2 regions of the Paenibacillus sp. 8b26 genome follow, and region 2 is predicted to be linked to the other one. Evidence: predicted binding sites of a transcription regulator. Region 2 holds the regulator's gene; the other holds the start of a gene.
What was found. The regulator CtsR, encoded in region 2, represses protease genes until heat stress. The targets are predictions, from matches to a motif close to ATGGTCAATAAAGGTCAAACA.

Region 1: clpP (ATP-dependent Clp endopeptidase proteolytic subunit ClpP) is a predicted target of CtsR. The motif match lies at 2,020-2,040, and genes of this name have one in related genera.

Annotation. Positions count from the first base shown of each region.
Region 1 is NZ_CP192445.1:3,034,464-3,041,672, reverse strand. Features, by position in the region: gene ACQ4MX_RS13960 (PdaC/SigV domain-containing protein) at 69-1,181, shown strand; gene clpP (ATP-dependent Clp endopeptidase proteolytic subunit ClpP) at 1,312-1,908, opposite strand; tRNA gene ACQ4MX_RS13950 (tRNA-Arg) at 2,118-2,192, opposite strand; gene ACQ4MX_RS13945 (sugar-binding transcriptional regulator) at 2,428-3,465, shown strand; gene gap (type I glyceraldehyde-3-phosphate dehydrogenase) at 3,555-4,565, shown strand; gene ACQ4MX_RS13935 (phosphoglycerate kinase) at 4,687-5,868, shown strand; gene tpiA (triose-phosphate isomerase) at 5,928-6,680, shown strand; gene gpmI (2,3-bisphosphoglycerate-independent phosphoglycerate mutase) at 6,682-7,209, shown strand, end outside.
Region 2 is NZ_CP192445.1:4,013,521-4,020,729, forward strand. Features, by position in the region: rRNA gene ACQ4MX_RS18415 (23S ribosomal RNA) at 1-302, shown strand, start outside; rRNA gene rrf (5S ribosomal RNA) at 436-552, shown strand; gene ACQ4MX_RS18425 (GNAT family N-acetyltransferase) at 717-1,904, shown strand; gene ACQ4MX_RS18430 (CtsR family transcriptional regulator) at 2,474-2,938, shown strand; gene ACQ4MX_RS18435 (UvrB/UvrC motif-containing protein) at 3,002-3,526, shown strand; gene ACQ4MX_RS18440 (protein arginine kinase) at 3,556-4,620, shown strand; gene clpC (ATP-dependent protease ATP-binding subunit ClpC) at 4,665-7,109, shown strand.

The sequences.
Region 1 (7,209 bases), 980 kb from region 2:
GGGGTATAGATATAATAAGTAAAGTAATCAATACACAGTACACATCTAAAACAGGAGGAATACTACATATGAACAAGCATACAAAAAAATGGGGCTCCGCACTGCTAGCAGCGGGAATTTTAGTAGGAGTCGTAGTTGTTCCTGTTTCCTATATCGAGGCAGCTTCATCCAAACAACAGACTACAGTACAGCAACCAGGTGTTTCTATCCAATGGAATGGTAAAACGTTGGTCACCAAAGGGATTCAGGTGAACGGAAGCACATTGATTCCCGTAGCAGCTTTGCGCGACAGCCTGGGGATTCCGGTGAGTTATGATGCCAAAACAGCGACTTATACCGTAGGCAGCGGGTACAACAAGCTTTACATCATGTCCTCTTCCTCTGATGGTCCCTATGTCAATGTTAACGGAATCAGCACGCGTAGTATGATCGCCAAACAGATCGCCGGGAAGCTGTACATTCCTATGAGTTTGCTGAAAGACTATCTGGGTATCGATGCTCAGTGGAATGCAGCTCAGAAAACAGTAACATTGAGTAAAAGTCAGCTAAATCCGATCACGATTACGTCCCAATCTCTTCCGGTTTCGAGTGATGCAAAGGTTTCCTACAAGGTTAAGTACCCGCAAATCAGCGGTGGCCAGCTAAACCCTGAAGCTCAGCAGGCCATTAATAGCGTGCTCAAAAAGCAAGCGGAGGGAATACTGGCAGCAGGCAAAAAGCAAGTAGCAGAGGGTGAACCTACAGTAGAAAGACCGTACACTTTCAGTAATGATTTTGCTATTGCCTATAACCAACAAGGGATTTTGAGCATCATTATGGAGGATTACTCCGATACGGCTGGTGCTCATGGTATGACGGCCCGTAAAGGATATACGTTCTCACTCGCTGATGGGAAATTGCTGCAATTGTCTGACGTGCTGAAGGCTAATCCTAATTACAAACAGTTTCTTAATAGCGACCTGAAGAAAAAAATTAATGGTCCAATGGTGAATGAAGGCGGTTTTGGTGGCTTCAAGGATATTGCGGCTAATCCGAATTTTTATGTAACGAATAGCGGTGTGACGATTGTGTTTGACTTGTATGAGTATGGGCCTTATGCGTATGGTATTCCTGAGTTCACTTATTCGTTTGGTCAATTGTTGCCTCAAGGCAGCAAGCCTTTTGCTGGACAGAATGAATAGTACAAATGAATCATTTGGATTATTTATACCCAAAAGAACAGTAAACCCAAAAAAAAGCTGCCTACCGGATACAATCATCCGGGGCAGCTTTTTTGGTTTACCAGCTATTCAGAGGCAATAATTCGTTCTCTTATACACCTTCTGGAGAGGAGCTAGTTAGCACTTTATCAATAATACCGTATTCCTTGGCATCATCTGCGGACATAAAATAGTCACGGTCTGTGTCTTTTTCAATGCGCTCCAGTGGTTGGCCTGTGCGATCTGCGAGAATGCGGTTCAATTTGTCGCGCATTTTCAGAATGCGGCGGGCGCGGATTTCAATATCCGTTGCTTGACCTTGTGCGCCACCCAGCGGTTGGTGAATCATAATCTCGCTGTTTGGCAAAGCAAAACGTTTGCCCTTGGCACCTGCGTTCAGCAAGAACGCACCCATGGAAGCCGCCATACCTACACAAATCGTAGACACGTCAGGTTTAATATATTGCATCGTATCGAAAATGGCCATACCGGCTGTGATCGAACCGCCAGGGCTGTTAACATACAAGTGAATGTCTTTTTCAGGATCTTCGGCAGCCAAAAACAGCATTTGCGCAATAATAGAGTTGGCTACAACGTCATTGACGTCCGAGCCCAACAAAATAATGCGATCCTTCAACAGTCTGGAATAAATGTCATAGGCGCGTTCGCCGCGGTTACTTTGTTCTACTACCATAGGAACATAGCTCACGTCAAAAAACCTCCCTTTAATATCGTTAATGGATTTGGTGGACATGCCGATTACACGTCCCTATTTATAAACTGTTACCGTATTAACCACATGATAAACAATTTCAAACAAAAAGTCAAAGAAAGTCAAACTAATGGTCAAAAAAAAGAGCCCTCTGCGCTCTAGTTGGTTAAAATAGTATATAGAAGCATTTAAACACTCATTGAAAATGGCGCGCCCGCGAGGAATCGAACCTCGATCTCAGGCTCCGGAGGCCTACGTCATATCCGTTGGACCACGGGCGCACAGCTAATTGGAAACAAAGTTGATTATATGATATACAGCATTGAATTGCAAGCTTTTATTACGTGCGCATATTCACATAAAAAGTTGAGAAATATAGGTTCAGATAGACTTGCATGTAGAGCAAATATTGGTTAAGATATACGTGGGACTTAAAAAGTTAACCCGGGACGTTTTAAGACCAGTTAGTGATATAGCATTAGAGACAGAACTTAGAAGTGTGCGGGAGTGGAAAGCATGCGAAAGATATTAGAAATACAGAAGCAGCTTCTGCCCGACCTCATGGATGTTTTGAAAAAAAGGTACACAATCCTGCATCAGATTATGCTGTCCGATGTTATTGGACGCAGAACGCTGGCGGCTTCACTAAACATGACCGAGCGCGTGTTGCGCGCCGAAACCGATCTTCTTAAAGCCCAAGGGCTGATTGAGATTGAGAGTGTGGGCATGAAGGTGAGCAAAGCAGGACTGGATCTGCTGGAACAGCTGGAGCCGATTGCGAACAACTTGTTCGGCCTGTCCCAATTGGAGGATCAGATTCGCCAAGCCTATGGTTTGAGGAAGGTGGTTGTCGTTCCAGGGGATTCGGATGCTTCTCCTTTAACGAAGCAGGAGCTGGGCCGTGCTGGGGCAAAAGCGCTGCTGGGCGTTATGGACGACGAGGATGTGGTCGCCGTAACAGGTGGCACGACGATTGCCGACGTGGCGGACCAACTGACACTACCTGCTAATGGCCCACTTAAGGGCGGATGGTTCGTACCGGCACGTGGGGGTTTGGGAGAAAGCATGGAAATGCAGGCGAACACAATTGCTTCCACAATGGCTCGTAAGGTCGGCTCACAATACCGTCTGCTCCATGTACCGGATTTGCTCAGCAATCATGCTTACAACTCCCTGCTTGAAGATACGAATATTCAGGATATATTGAGCCTGATTCGAGAGAGTCGGATCATCATTCACGGGATAGGCAACGCCATAGCGATGGCACGCAGACGCAAGCTTGACCCCGAAACCTTTGCCCAGATCAGCAGTGAGGGCGCGGTTGCCGAATCGTTTGGCTATTATTTTAACGAAGACGGCGTCGTTGTTCACAAAATGCTGACGCTTGGACTCCGTTTGGAGGATATCAGGCGTACCGAGACGGTTCTAGGCGTAGCTGGAGGTAAGAGCAAGGCGGCCGCTATTCATGCAGTGCTGCGTTTCGGGCAGGAAGATATTCTTGTCACCGACGAAGGCGCTGCTGCTGAAATTGTAAGCCATTATTTGAATGGTTAAAGATTTATGAATTGTGTTGTCTTGACGGGCTTTCGGGTCTGTCTTGAATATATAAACTAAACTAAACGAACTTTGGGAGGAACTCACTCATGACAGTTAAAGTTGGTATTAACGGTTTCGGACGTATTGGACGCCTTGCTTTCCGCCGGATTCAAAACGTGGAAGGTATTGAAGTAGTAGCAATCAATGACTTGACAGATTCCAAAATGTTGGCACATCTGTTGAAATATGATACAACACAAGGTACTTTCCAAGGAGAAGTAGAAGTACACGATGGCTTCTTCAAAGTTAACGGTAAAGAAGTTAAAGTTTTGGCTAACCGCAACCCTGAAGAACTGCCTTGGGGAGACCTGGGCGTAGATATCGTTCTGGAATGCACAGGTTTCTTCACAACTAAAGAAGCTGCTGAGAAACATTTGAAAGGCGGCGCTAAAAAAGTTGTTATCTCCGCTCCAGCTACTGGCGACATGAAAACTGTCGTTTACAACGTAAACCATGAAATTCTGGACGGTACTGAAACTGTAATCTCCGGTGCTTCTTGCACAACGAACTGCCTGGCTCCTATGGCCAAAACACTGCAAGACAAATTTGGTATCGTTGAAGGCCTGATGACTACAATTCATGCTTACACTGGCGACCAAAACACTTTGGATGCTCCACATGCTAAAGGTGACTTCCGTCGTGCTCGCGCAGCAGCTGAAAACATCATTCCTAACACAACTGGTGCTGCTAAAGCCATCGGTCTGGTAATTCCTGAACTGAAGGGTAAACTGGATGGTGCGGCTCAACGTGTACCAGTAGCAACTGGTTCCCTGACTGAGCTGGTAACTGTTCTGGAGAAAAACGTAACTGTTGAAGAAATCAACGCTGCGATGAAAGAAGCTTCCGATGCTGAAACTTACGGCTACACTGAAGATCAAATCGTTTCTTCCGACATCAAAGGTATCACTTTCGGTTCTTTGTTTGATGCAACTCAAACTAAAGTCCTGACTGTTGGCGACAAACAACTGGTGAAAACTGTAGCTTGGTATGACAATGAAATGTCCTACACTGCACAATTGATCCGTACGTTGGAATACTTCGCTAAATTGGCTAAATAAGAACAGTCTTATCGCGCAACATCATAGAGCGGAAACAGGTCATTGTTTCCGCTCTTTATATATCAAAATGTGCCTTAAATTCCTGTTTCGTAAAATTAAAAGGGTGCGGAGGAATATGGAGATGAACAAAAAGAGCGTACGTGATATAGAACTGAATGGAAAACGGGTGTTTGTTCGTGTAGATTTTAACGTTCCGGTTGAGGACGGTAAAATTACGGATGACAAGCGTATTCGTGAAACCTTGCCAACGATTAACTACCTGATTGAAAAAGGTGCAAAAGTTATTTTGGCAAGTCACTTTGGACGTCCAAAAGGTCAGGTTGTTGAATCCATGCGTCTGACTCCTGCTGGCGTGCGTTTGTCTGAACTGCTCAAAAAGCCTGTTGTTAAAGTGGACGAAGCAGTTGGTGAGGCTGTTAAAGCGAAAGTGGCTGAACTGCAAAACGGCGACGTGCTGTTGCTTGAAAATGTACGTTTCTATCCAGGAGAAGAGAAAAATGATCCTGAACTGGCAAAGCAATTTGCTGAACTGGCTGACATTTTCGTGAATGATGCATTTGGTGCAGCGCACCGTGCTCATGCTTCCACAGAAGGTATCGCGCATCTTCTTCCGGCTGTTTCCGGCTTGCTGATGGAGAAAGAATTGTCTGTAATCGGTAAAGCTCTTTCAAACCCAGATCGTCCTTTTACAGCCATTATCGGCGGTTCCAAAGTAAAAGACAAAATCGACGTGATTGACAACCTGCTGAACATTGCAGATAACGTAATCATTGGCGGCGGTTTGGCTTATACATTTTTTAAAGCTCAAGGTCATGAAGTGGGTCAATCCCTACTGGATGAATCCAAACTGGACGTAGCTCTTGGATTTATCGAAAAAGCGAAGAAACTCGGCAAAAACTTCTACCTTCCGGTTGATATTGTTGTATCTGACGATTTCAGCGCTACGGCGAACACGAACATTGTGGACATCGACGGCATTCCTGCAGATTGGGAAGGCGTGGACATCGGACCGAAAACTCGTAAAATCTATGCAGATGTTATCAAAAACTCCAAATTGGTTGTTTGGAATGGACCAATGGGTGTATTTGAAATGGAGCCTTTCGCTGGCGGTACGCGTGAAGTAGCGGAAGCTTGCGCAACAACAGAAGCATACACCATCATTGGTGGCGGTGATTCTGCGGCAGCGGCTGAGAAGTTCCATCTGGCTGACAAAATGGATCATATCTCTACTGGCGGCGGCGCATCCCTTGAATTTATGGAAGGCAAAGCACTTCCGGGTGTTGTTGCACTCAACGATAAGTAATCAAACGCACTGCGCGTAATAAACGCTTTAGGGCACCTAATAGTTAGGAGTTGAAACCATTGAGAACACCGATTATCGCGGGTAACTGGAAGATGTTTAAAACCGTACCAGAAGCTAAAACTTTCATCGAAGAGATCAAAGGCAAAGCAGAGGTTGCAGGAGTGGAAAGCGTGATTTGCGCACCATTTACGAATCTTCCTGCTCTGGTTGAAGCAGTAAAAGGTACATCTATCAAAATCGGCGCACAAAACCTGCACTTTGCAGAAGACGGCGCATTTACAGGTGAAATCAGCGGCGGGATGCTGAAAGATCTGGGCGTAGACTACGTTGTGATCGGACACTCCGAGCGTCGTGAATATTTTAACGAAACAGACGAAACCGTGAATAAAAAGGTTCATGCGGCATTCCGCCACGGCCTGACTCCGATCGTATGTGTAGGCGAAAAGCTGGAAGACCGTGAAGCCGGTCAAACCAAAGAGGTTGTAAAAGTGCAAACTGTAGCGGCTTTTGCTGGTTTGGCTAAGGATCAGGCTGCACAAGTGGTTGTTGCTTATGAACCAATTTGGGCCATCGGAACAGGTAAATCCTCCACTTCGCAGGATGCGAATGAAGTCATTTCCTATATCCGTAGTTTGTTGAAAGAACTGTACGATGAAAATACAGCGAATGCTGTACGGATTCAGTATGGTGGCAGCGTGAAACCTGAAAATGTGGCTGAATATCTGGGCCAAAGCGACATCGACGGCGCACTTGTAGGTGGCGCTAGTCTTCAACCAGCGTCTTACATCGCGCTTGTTGAGGGGGCGAAGTAAGATGACAGTACCAAAACCGGTAGCCTTAATTATTATGGATGGATTCGGACTGCGCGAAACTGTGGAAGGCAATGCGGTTGCACAGGCGAACAAGCCGAACTACGACAAATACTTAAGACAATACCCTCATTCAACGCTTACAGCGTCTGGTGAAGCGGTAGGTCTGCCGGAAGGGCAAATGGGTAACTCCGAAGTAGGTCACCTGAACATCGGCGCAGGCCGGATTGTATATCAGAGTTTGACCCGCATTTCGAAGTCCATTCGCGAAGGCGAGTTCTTCCAGAATGAAACTTTGCTTAAAGCAGTACAGCATGCCAAAAAGAACAACACGAAGCTTCATCTGTACGGACTTTTGTCCGATGGTGGCGTGCATAGCCATATTAGCCATCTGTTTGCTATGCTGGATCTGGCGAAAAAAGAAGGTTTAACAGAAGTATACATTCATGCATTTATGGATGGACGCGATGTTATGTCTGACAGCGGCGTGGACTTCATGCAGCAGCTGATCGCCAAAATTCAGGAAGTGGGT
Region 2 (7,209 bases):
ACGTCGTGAGACAGTTCGGTCCCTATCTGTCGTGGGCGTAGGAAATTTGAGAGGAGCTGTCCTTAGTACGAGAGGACCGGGATGGACGTACCGCTGGTGTACCAGTTGTTCCGCCAGGAGCACCGCTGGGTAGCTATGTACGGAAGGGATAAGCGCTGAAAGCATCTAAGCGTGAAGCCCCCCTCAAGATGAGATTTCCCAATTAGTAAGACCCCTTGAAGACGACGAGGTAGATAGGTTGGGGGTGGAAGTGCAGTAATGCATGGAGCTGACCAATACTAATCGGTCGAGGGCTTATCCTAAGATAAGATGCAATGGAGTTTCGGATCCAGTTTTCAGGGTGTAACACCTTGAAGAAAAGCGCATGGTTATTCATTCACACGATTAGTGATGAACCGAATACCCATACGGTAGAATTTGTTTTACAAATTCATGTTTGGTGGCGATAGCGGAGGGGTTCCACACGTACCCATCCCGAACACGACCGTTAAGCCCTCCAGCGCCGATGGTACTTGGACCGCAGGGTCCTGGGAGAGTAGGACGTCGCCAAGCAAAAGGAAGAAGGACCATGATCTCCTTGAGATTGTGGTTCTTTTTTTATACATTTTTACTATAACCATCTGTTCCTAAGGTTGACAGAGAACTAAGGCTTTGCGACACTCTAAAGGTGTGATCTTTTTGTGGAAGTCCAAGTATACGAGCGAGGTGACGAACTTATGGAAATCAGGCAATTACAACGTGAGGAATTTGAAGCTGCTATTGAGCTGTCTCAATATGCTTTTCAGTTTACAATGTCCCCGGAGGATCTGGAGAAATCCAAAAAGAAATTCAAACCAGAACAAACTTGGGGGATATTCGATGGAAATGACTTGAATGCAAAGCTGACTTTGTTACCGCTACAGGTATACATACAAGGTCAGATTTTTGACATGGGGGGCATCGCTGGTGTGGCAACGTGGCCGGAAAAACGGCGCGGAGGTCTGGTTTCACGCCTTTTAACGCATGCGCTTGAAGAGATGAAGGGTGCGGGGCAGAGTCTTTCTTTTTTACATCCTTTCTCCTTTGCCTTCTATCGTAAATTTGGATGGGAAACGTATATTGAATACAAAAAGTATATTATTCCGATCGATAAGTTCCCTGCCAAGCTTAAAACCGAAGGAACGGTCAAACGGGATGTGAAGGATATTTCTGATCTGGACCAAGTGTATCAAGCCTATGCTTCGCGTTATAATGGTACACTGGTACGAAACAAGGAATGGTGGCAAGAGCGGACATTAAATAAAAACTACCGGACCGCAGTGTACTACTCTGAAGCAGGCGATCCTCAGGGATATGCTTTATACAAAATTGAAGATAAGCAATTGAATTGCGACGAACTGGTATATATTAATGAAACGGCACGGCGGGCGTTGTGGACGTATTTTGTCAATCATGATTCGATGATAACCCAAGGTAAATTTATTTACATTCCGGCCGATGATAAGCTGCCATTTCTACTGGATGATCCACGAATTCAGCAGGAAACAGTGCCTTATTTTATGGGCCGTATTGTAGATGCTGCTGCTTTTGTGGAGAAATATCCTTTTGAGGCCATTGGAGAGGAAACACATTTGACCTTATATCTGACAGATCGTTATGCTCCATGGAATGAAGGAATATGGACATTGACGGTCACCGCGGAAGGGCAAGGACATTTGGACAGAGTGGATTCAAACAGTTCTTCCGAGGACGTAATAGAAGCTGACTTGAGTGTGAGTATCCAATCGCTGACCACCCTGATGCTTGGCTATCAGCGGCCTGATGATCTGTATAAGTGGAGTCGTATTACAGGGCGCAGCGAGTCTGTATCTGCATTAGAACGTGTAATACCGGTAACACAAACATTTTTGCTGGATTTTTTCTAATTGTAATGCTCTTAAATGCTCTTGAGTCTTCATTTTTTAGGGAGTCTGGCTTAAATACCTTGCATGAGGTGTGGATGATTTTAACGATATTTTTCAGAACTCTTTCCGTAAAGGGAAGAGTTTTTCTTATATTGTATAAAACATAATTAGATTGCGAAAAATGATATTGACCCCTTGGCAAAAATATATTTTGTGCTATAATGTGAATATAGTCAAAGAAAGTCAAAGTCAATGGGGCCTGTAGTGCTTCATTAGAATGGTGTGAATACGCTGAGTTTTTAGCCGTATATAATACATTGACACCAACACAGCATGAAAAGATGGACCTGATTTGTTGATAAACATCCACTGTAATCTCATGGGCGTGAGGAAAGGTGTATGATCTATTACGATTAAAGGTCACACTAGAAGCTAAACGGGATGTTTTTAAGTGAGGACGGAGGGTGAATTAGCTCCGCTACTGGCTTAGATTCGTGACTTTACCGTTTGGTTAAGTTCAATATACGGCGGACTCTGTGGAGCGTGAAATGTACTGAATATTTGCGTTTCCGTTAGTGGAGGATGATGAAATGCGCAATGTTTCCGACATTATTGAACAATATTTGAAGAGCATATTGCTGGAAAGTCCCAAAGGTTTAGTGGAAATTCAGCGTAATGATTTGGCTGACCGCTTTTCCTGCGTGCCGTCGCAAATTAATTATGTAATCAGTACCCGCTTTACGCTGGAAAAAGGCTATGTGGTGGAAAGTAAGCGCGGTGGTGGGGGATACATTCGCATTCAGCGAATTCAACTGCCCGCACAGCATGCGATCCATACCCATCTCCATCAAAGCATTGGAGAGGAAATTAGTCAATCGGCAGCGGAAGGGCTGATTTATCAGTTGGAGGAAGCTCATTTTTTAAGCAAAAGGGAAGCTGGTTTAATGAAGGCCGCTTTATCAAGGGACACATTATTGCTGAAACTTCCCTATCGTGACCAGCTACGGGCGAGGCTGCTTAAGGCTATGCTGATTTCGTTGCTGGTGGCCAGATAGCGTGTGATTCAAGATTTGGATGTAGGGATTTGTAAAAATCCTGACGCTGAAGGAGGTGCTTTTATGCTGTGCCAAGAATGTAATAAACGGCCGGCAACTTTGCATTTCACCAAAATTGTGAATGGCGAAAAGACAGAGTTTCATATTTGTGAGACGTGTGCGAAGGAAAAAGGGGAGATGATCCCTGGTACACCTAATGGCTTTTCAATTCATAGCCTATTGTCGGGTATGCTGGATTTCGAATCCAGTACAAAGAGCCAGTCGCCAGGCCATAGCGGTCCGCAGAACCTGCAATGCAAGGAGTGTGGCATGACCTATGCACAGTTCAGTAAGCTGGGACGCTTTGGGTGCCCGTCGTGCTATCAATATTTTGACAGCCGTCTGGACCCGTTGTTCAAGCGTGTGCATGGCAGTACGAGCCATGTGGGCAAGGTTCCGGTTCGCACCGGAGGTCGATTGAAGGTTAAACGGCAAATTGACGATCTGAAAAAAGAGATGCAACAACATATTGTACAGGAAGAATTCGAATCAGCCGCTGAGCTTAGGGATCAAATCAGAGAGCTTGAAAAAGAAATGACTGAAGAGTAAAGTTTGTGAAGAGTAGGAGGGGATGCGTAATGCCTAATATCCGGTTTACGGAAAAGCCGCTAAGTGATTGGATGCGTGGTGATGCTGCGGATTCAGAGATTGTCATTAGTAGCCGGGTGAGAATTGCGCGTAACTTGCAGCATCTGCCTTTTCCCATGCTTGCTACCAACCAGCAGTCGGAAGAAGCACTTCAACGCTTGACGGATATCCTTCAGTATGATGATTTAGGACGCTTTGGTACCTTTCATACCCTGAAAATATCCGAGTTGGATGAGATCGACAAGCAGGTGCTAGTTGAGAAGCATTTGATTAGCCCTAATTTGGCGAACGAATCTCGTAACGGTGCTGTTTTGATTAGCGATGATGAATCGGTTAGTGTTATGATAAACGAAGAGGATCATCTGCGTATCCAGTGCTTATATCCGGGATGTCAGGTTAGAGAAGCTTGGGAACGTGCTATGGTTATTGATGATGCATTTGAGGCGCATGTCGATTATGCATTTGATGATCGTAGAGGCTTTCTGACCAGTTGTCCGACGAATGTTGGCACAGGGATGAGAGCTTCAGTGATGATGCATCTGCCCGCATTGGTCATGACTCATCAGATTAACCGCATTTTGTCTGCTGTTTCACAGGTAGGTCTTACCGTTCGCGGTATTTATGGTGAAGGCAGCGAAGCGGTCGGCAATCTGTTTCAGGTATCCAATCAGATTACACTGGGACAAACCGAAGCGGAAATTATCGAAAATCTGCATGGCGTTGTGCTGCAAATTATAGAGCACGAACGTTCCGCCAGGGAACGGCTGATGAATGAGTCCATGCTGCGGATTACAGATCGGGTGATGCGTTCATTCGGTATTTTGTCATATGCAGCGGTACTGGATTCCAAGGAGGCCGCACAGCGGTTGTCCGATGTACGTCTTGGCGTGGACTTGGGGATTTTGGAGCGTCCATCCACCGCAGCGATGAATGAGCTGAATGTGATGACGCAACCCGGATTTCTGCAAAAAAGCTTTGGTGATAAAATGAATACCGGTGAGCGCGATATGTACCGTGCGAAGCTGATCCGGCAAAAATTAGGCACAACCCTTTAATATATAGAATGATCTGAAATACACACTGTGGAGGTGCAGGATATATGATGTTTGGAAGATTTACGGAACGCGCACAAAAAGTGCTTGCCTTGGCTCAGGAAGAAGCTGTTCGATTGGGACACAACAACATTGGCACGGAGCACATTTTGCTCGGCCTCATTCGTGAAGGTGAAGGAATTGCAGCGAAAGCCTTGATTGGTTTAGGGCTGGGACTGGAAAAAATTCAGGATGAAGTGGAAACGCTGATTGGACGCGGTCAAGAACAACCGACGAACATTGCCTATACTCCACGCGCCAAAAAGGTTATCGAGCTGTCTATGGATGAAGCTCGTAAGCTGGGCCATACCTATGTAGGTACAGAACATATTTTGCTCGGTCTTATTCGTGAAGGCGAAGGTGTAGCAGCCCGTGTACTGAATAACTTGGGTATCAGCCTGAACAAAGCACGTCAGCAAGTGCTTCAATTGCTTGGCAGCAGCGAGGCTGTTTCCAGCCATCACGGTGCTCCGGCTAATGTCAGCACACCAACGCTGGACAGCTTGGCACGTGATTTGACGGCATCTGCGAAGGAAAACAATCTGGACCCTGTCATTGGGCGTAGTAAGGAAATTGAGCGTGTAATTCAGGTGCTCAGCCGCCGTACGAAGAACAATCCGGTTCTGATCGGTGAGCCAGGGGTAGGTAAAACGGCAATTGCCGAAGGACTGGCTCAAAAAATTATTGCCAATGAGATTCCCGAAACGCTGCGTGACAAGCGTGTTATGACACTGGATATGGGTTCTGTGGTAGCAGGTACCAAATATCGTGGTGAATTTGAGGATCGTTTGAAAAAGATTATGGACGAGATTCGTCAAGCAGGAAACATCGTATTGTTCATTGATGAGCTGCATACGCTGATTGGTGCTGGTGGAGCTGAAGGTGCAATTGATGCCTCCAACATTTTAAAGCCTGCTCTGGCACGTGGCGAGCTGCAATGCATCGGTGCGACAACGCTGGACGAATACCGCAAATATATTGAGAAGGACGCTGCTTTGGAACGTCGCTTCCAGCCGATTACGGTAGATCAGCCTTCTCCAGAAGAAGCTATTCAAATTCTGTACGGCCTGCGTGACCGTTATGAAGCGCACCACCGTGTGAAAATTACGGATGAAGCCATTGAAGCGGCAGTAAAATTGTCAGATCGTTATATCACAGACCGCTTCCTGCCGGATAAAGCAATTGACCTTATTGATGAAGCAGGTTCCAAGGTAAGGCTGAATTCTTACACGGTACCGCCAAACCTGAAACAACTGGAAAACCGTCTGGAAGATATCCGTAAGGAAAAGGATTCGGCTGTACAAAGCCAGGAATTCGAAAAGGCTGCTGCACTGCGTGATACAGAGCAGAAAATTCGTGAAGAGCTAGATGTTACGAAAAACCAGTGGAAAGAGCAACAGGGACGTACAGATTCCGAAGTAACACCGGAGGATATTGCTCAGGTCGTTGCGATCTGGACAGGTGTTCCGGTCAGCAAGCTGAAAGAGGAAGAAACGCATCGTTTGCTGAATATGGAAGAGTTGTTACATGAGCGGGTAATTGGGCAGGATGAAGCAGTGAAGGCAGTTAGCCGGGCTATTCGCCGGGCACGTGCCGGGCTGAAAGATCCGAAACGTCCAATCGGCTCCTTTATTTTCCTCGGTCCAACCGGGGTTGGTAAAACCGAGCTGGCACGCGCTTTGGCTGAATCCATGTTCGGAGATGAAAATGCGGTTATCCGAATCGATATGTCCGAATACATGGAGAAGCATTCCACGTCCCGTCTGGTAGGAGCGCCTCCAGGATATGTTGGATATGAAGAAGGCGGTCAATTGACTGAGAAGGTACGTCGTAAACCTTACTCCGTCGTACTGCTGGATGAGATTGAAAAAGCACATCCAGAAGTATTCAACATTCTCCTGCAAGTGTTGGAAGATGGACGTCTGACGGATTCCAAAGGCCGTGTTGTCGATTTCCGCAACACACTCATCATCCTGACATCCAATGTGGGTGCACAGGCGATCAAACGTAACTCCACGCTCGGCTTTACAGCTGTTGTGGACGCTGGAGCGGATTATGATAACATGAAGGGCAAAGTGATGGATGAACTGAAGAAAAGCTTCCGTCCCGAGTTTTTGAACCGGATTGATGAAATTATCGTTTTCCATTCTCTCGAAGAAAAACACATTGCCGAAATCGTGTCGCTTATGTCCGAAGAGCTGCGTAAGCGTCTGAATGAGTACGAGGTGGACTTTGAGTTGACAGACAAGGCTAAGGCATTCCTTGCGAAAGAAGGCTTTGATCCGGCGTATGGTGCGCGTCCATTGCGTCGTGCAATCCAGAAGCATATCGAGGACCGTCTGTCCGAGGAGTTGCTGTCGGGTAATATCACTAAAGGTGATTCTCTCTTCATTGATGAAGAGAACGGTGCGTTGACCGTAACGAAAAAGGATAACGTATCCGCGAAGTCCTGAGCGTTGTACTGAAATAGGCAATAAGAGTTATCGATAATCCTCGGCTTTTGCCCAAAAGGACAGAAGTACGATAGGTTAGCACAATAAAAGTGGTCAGAAA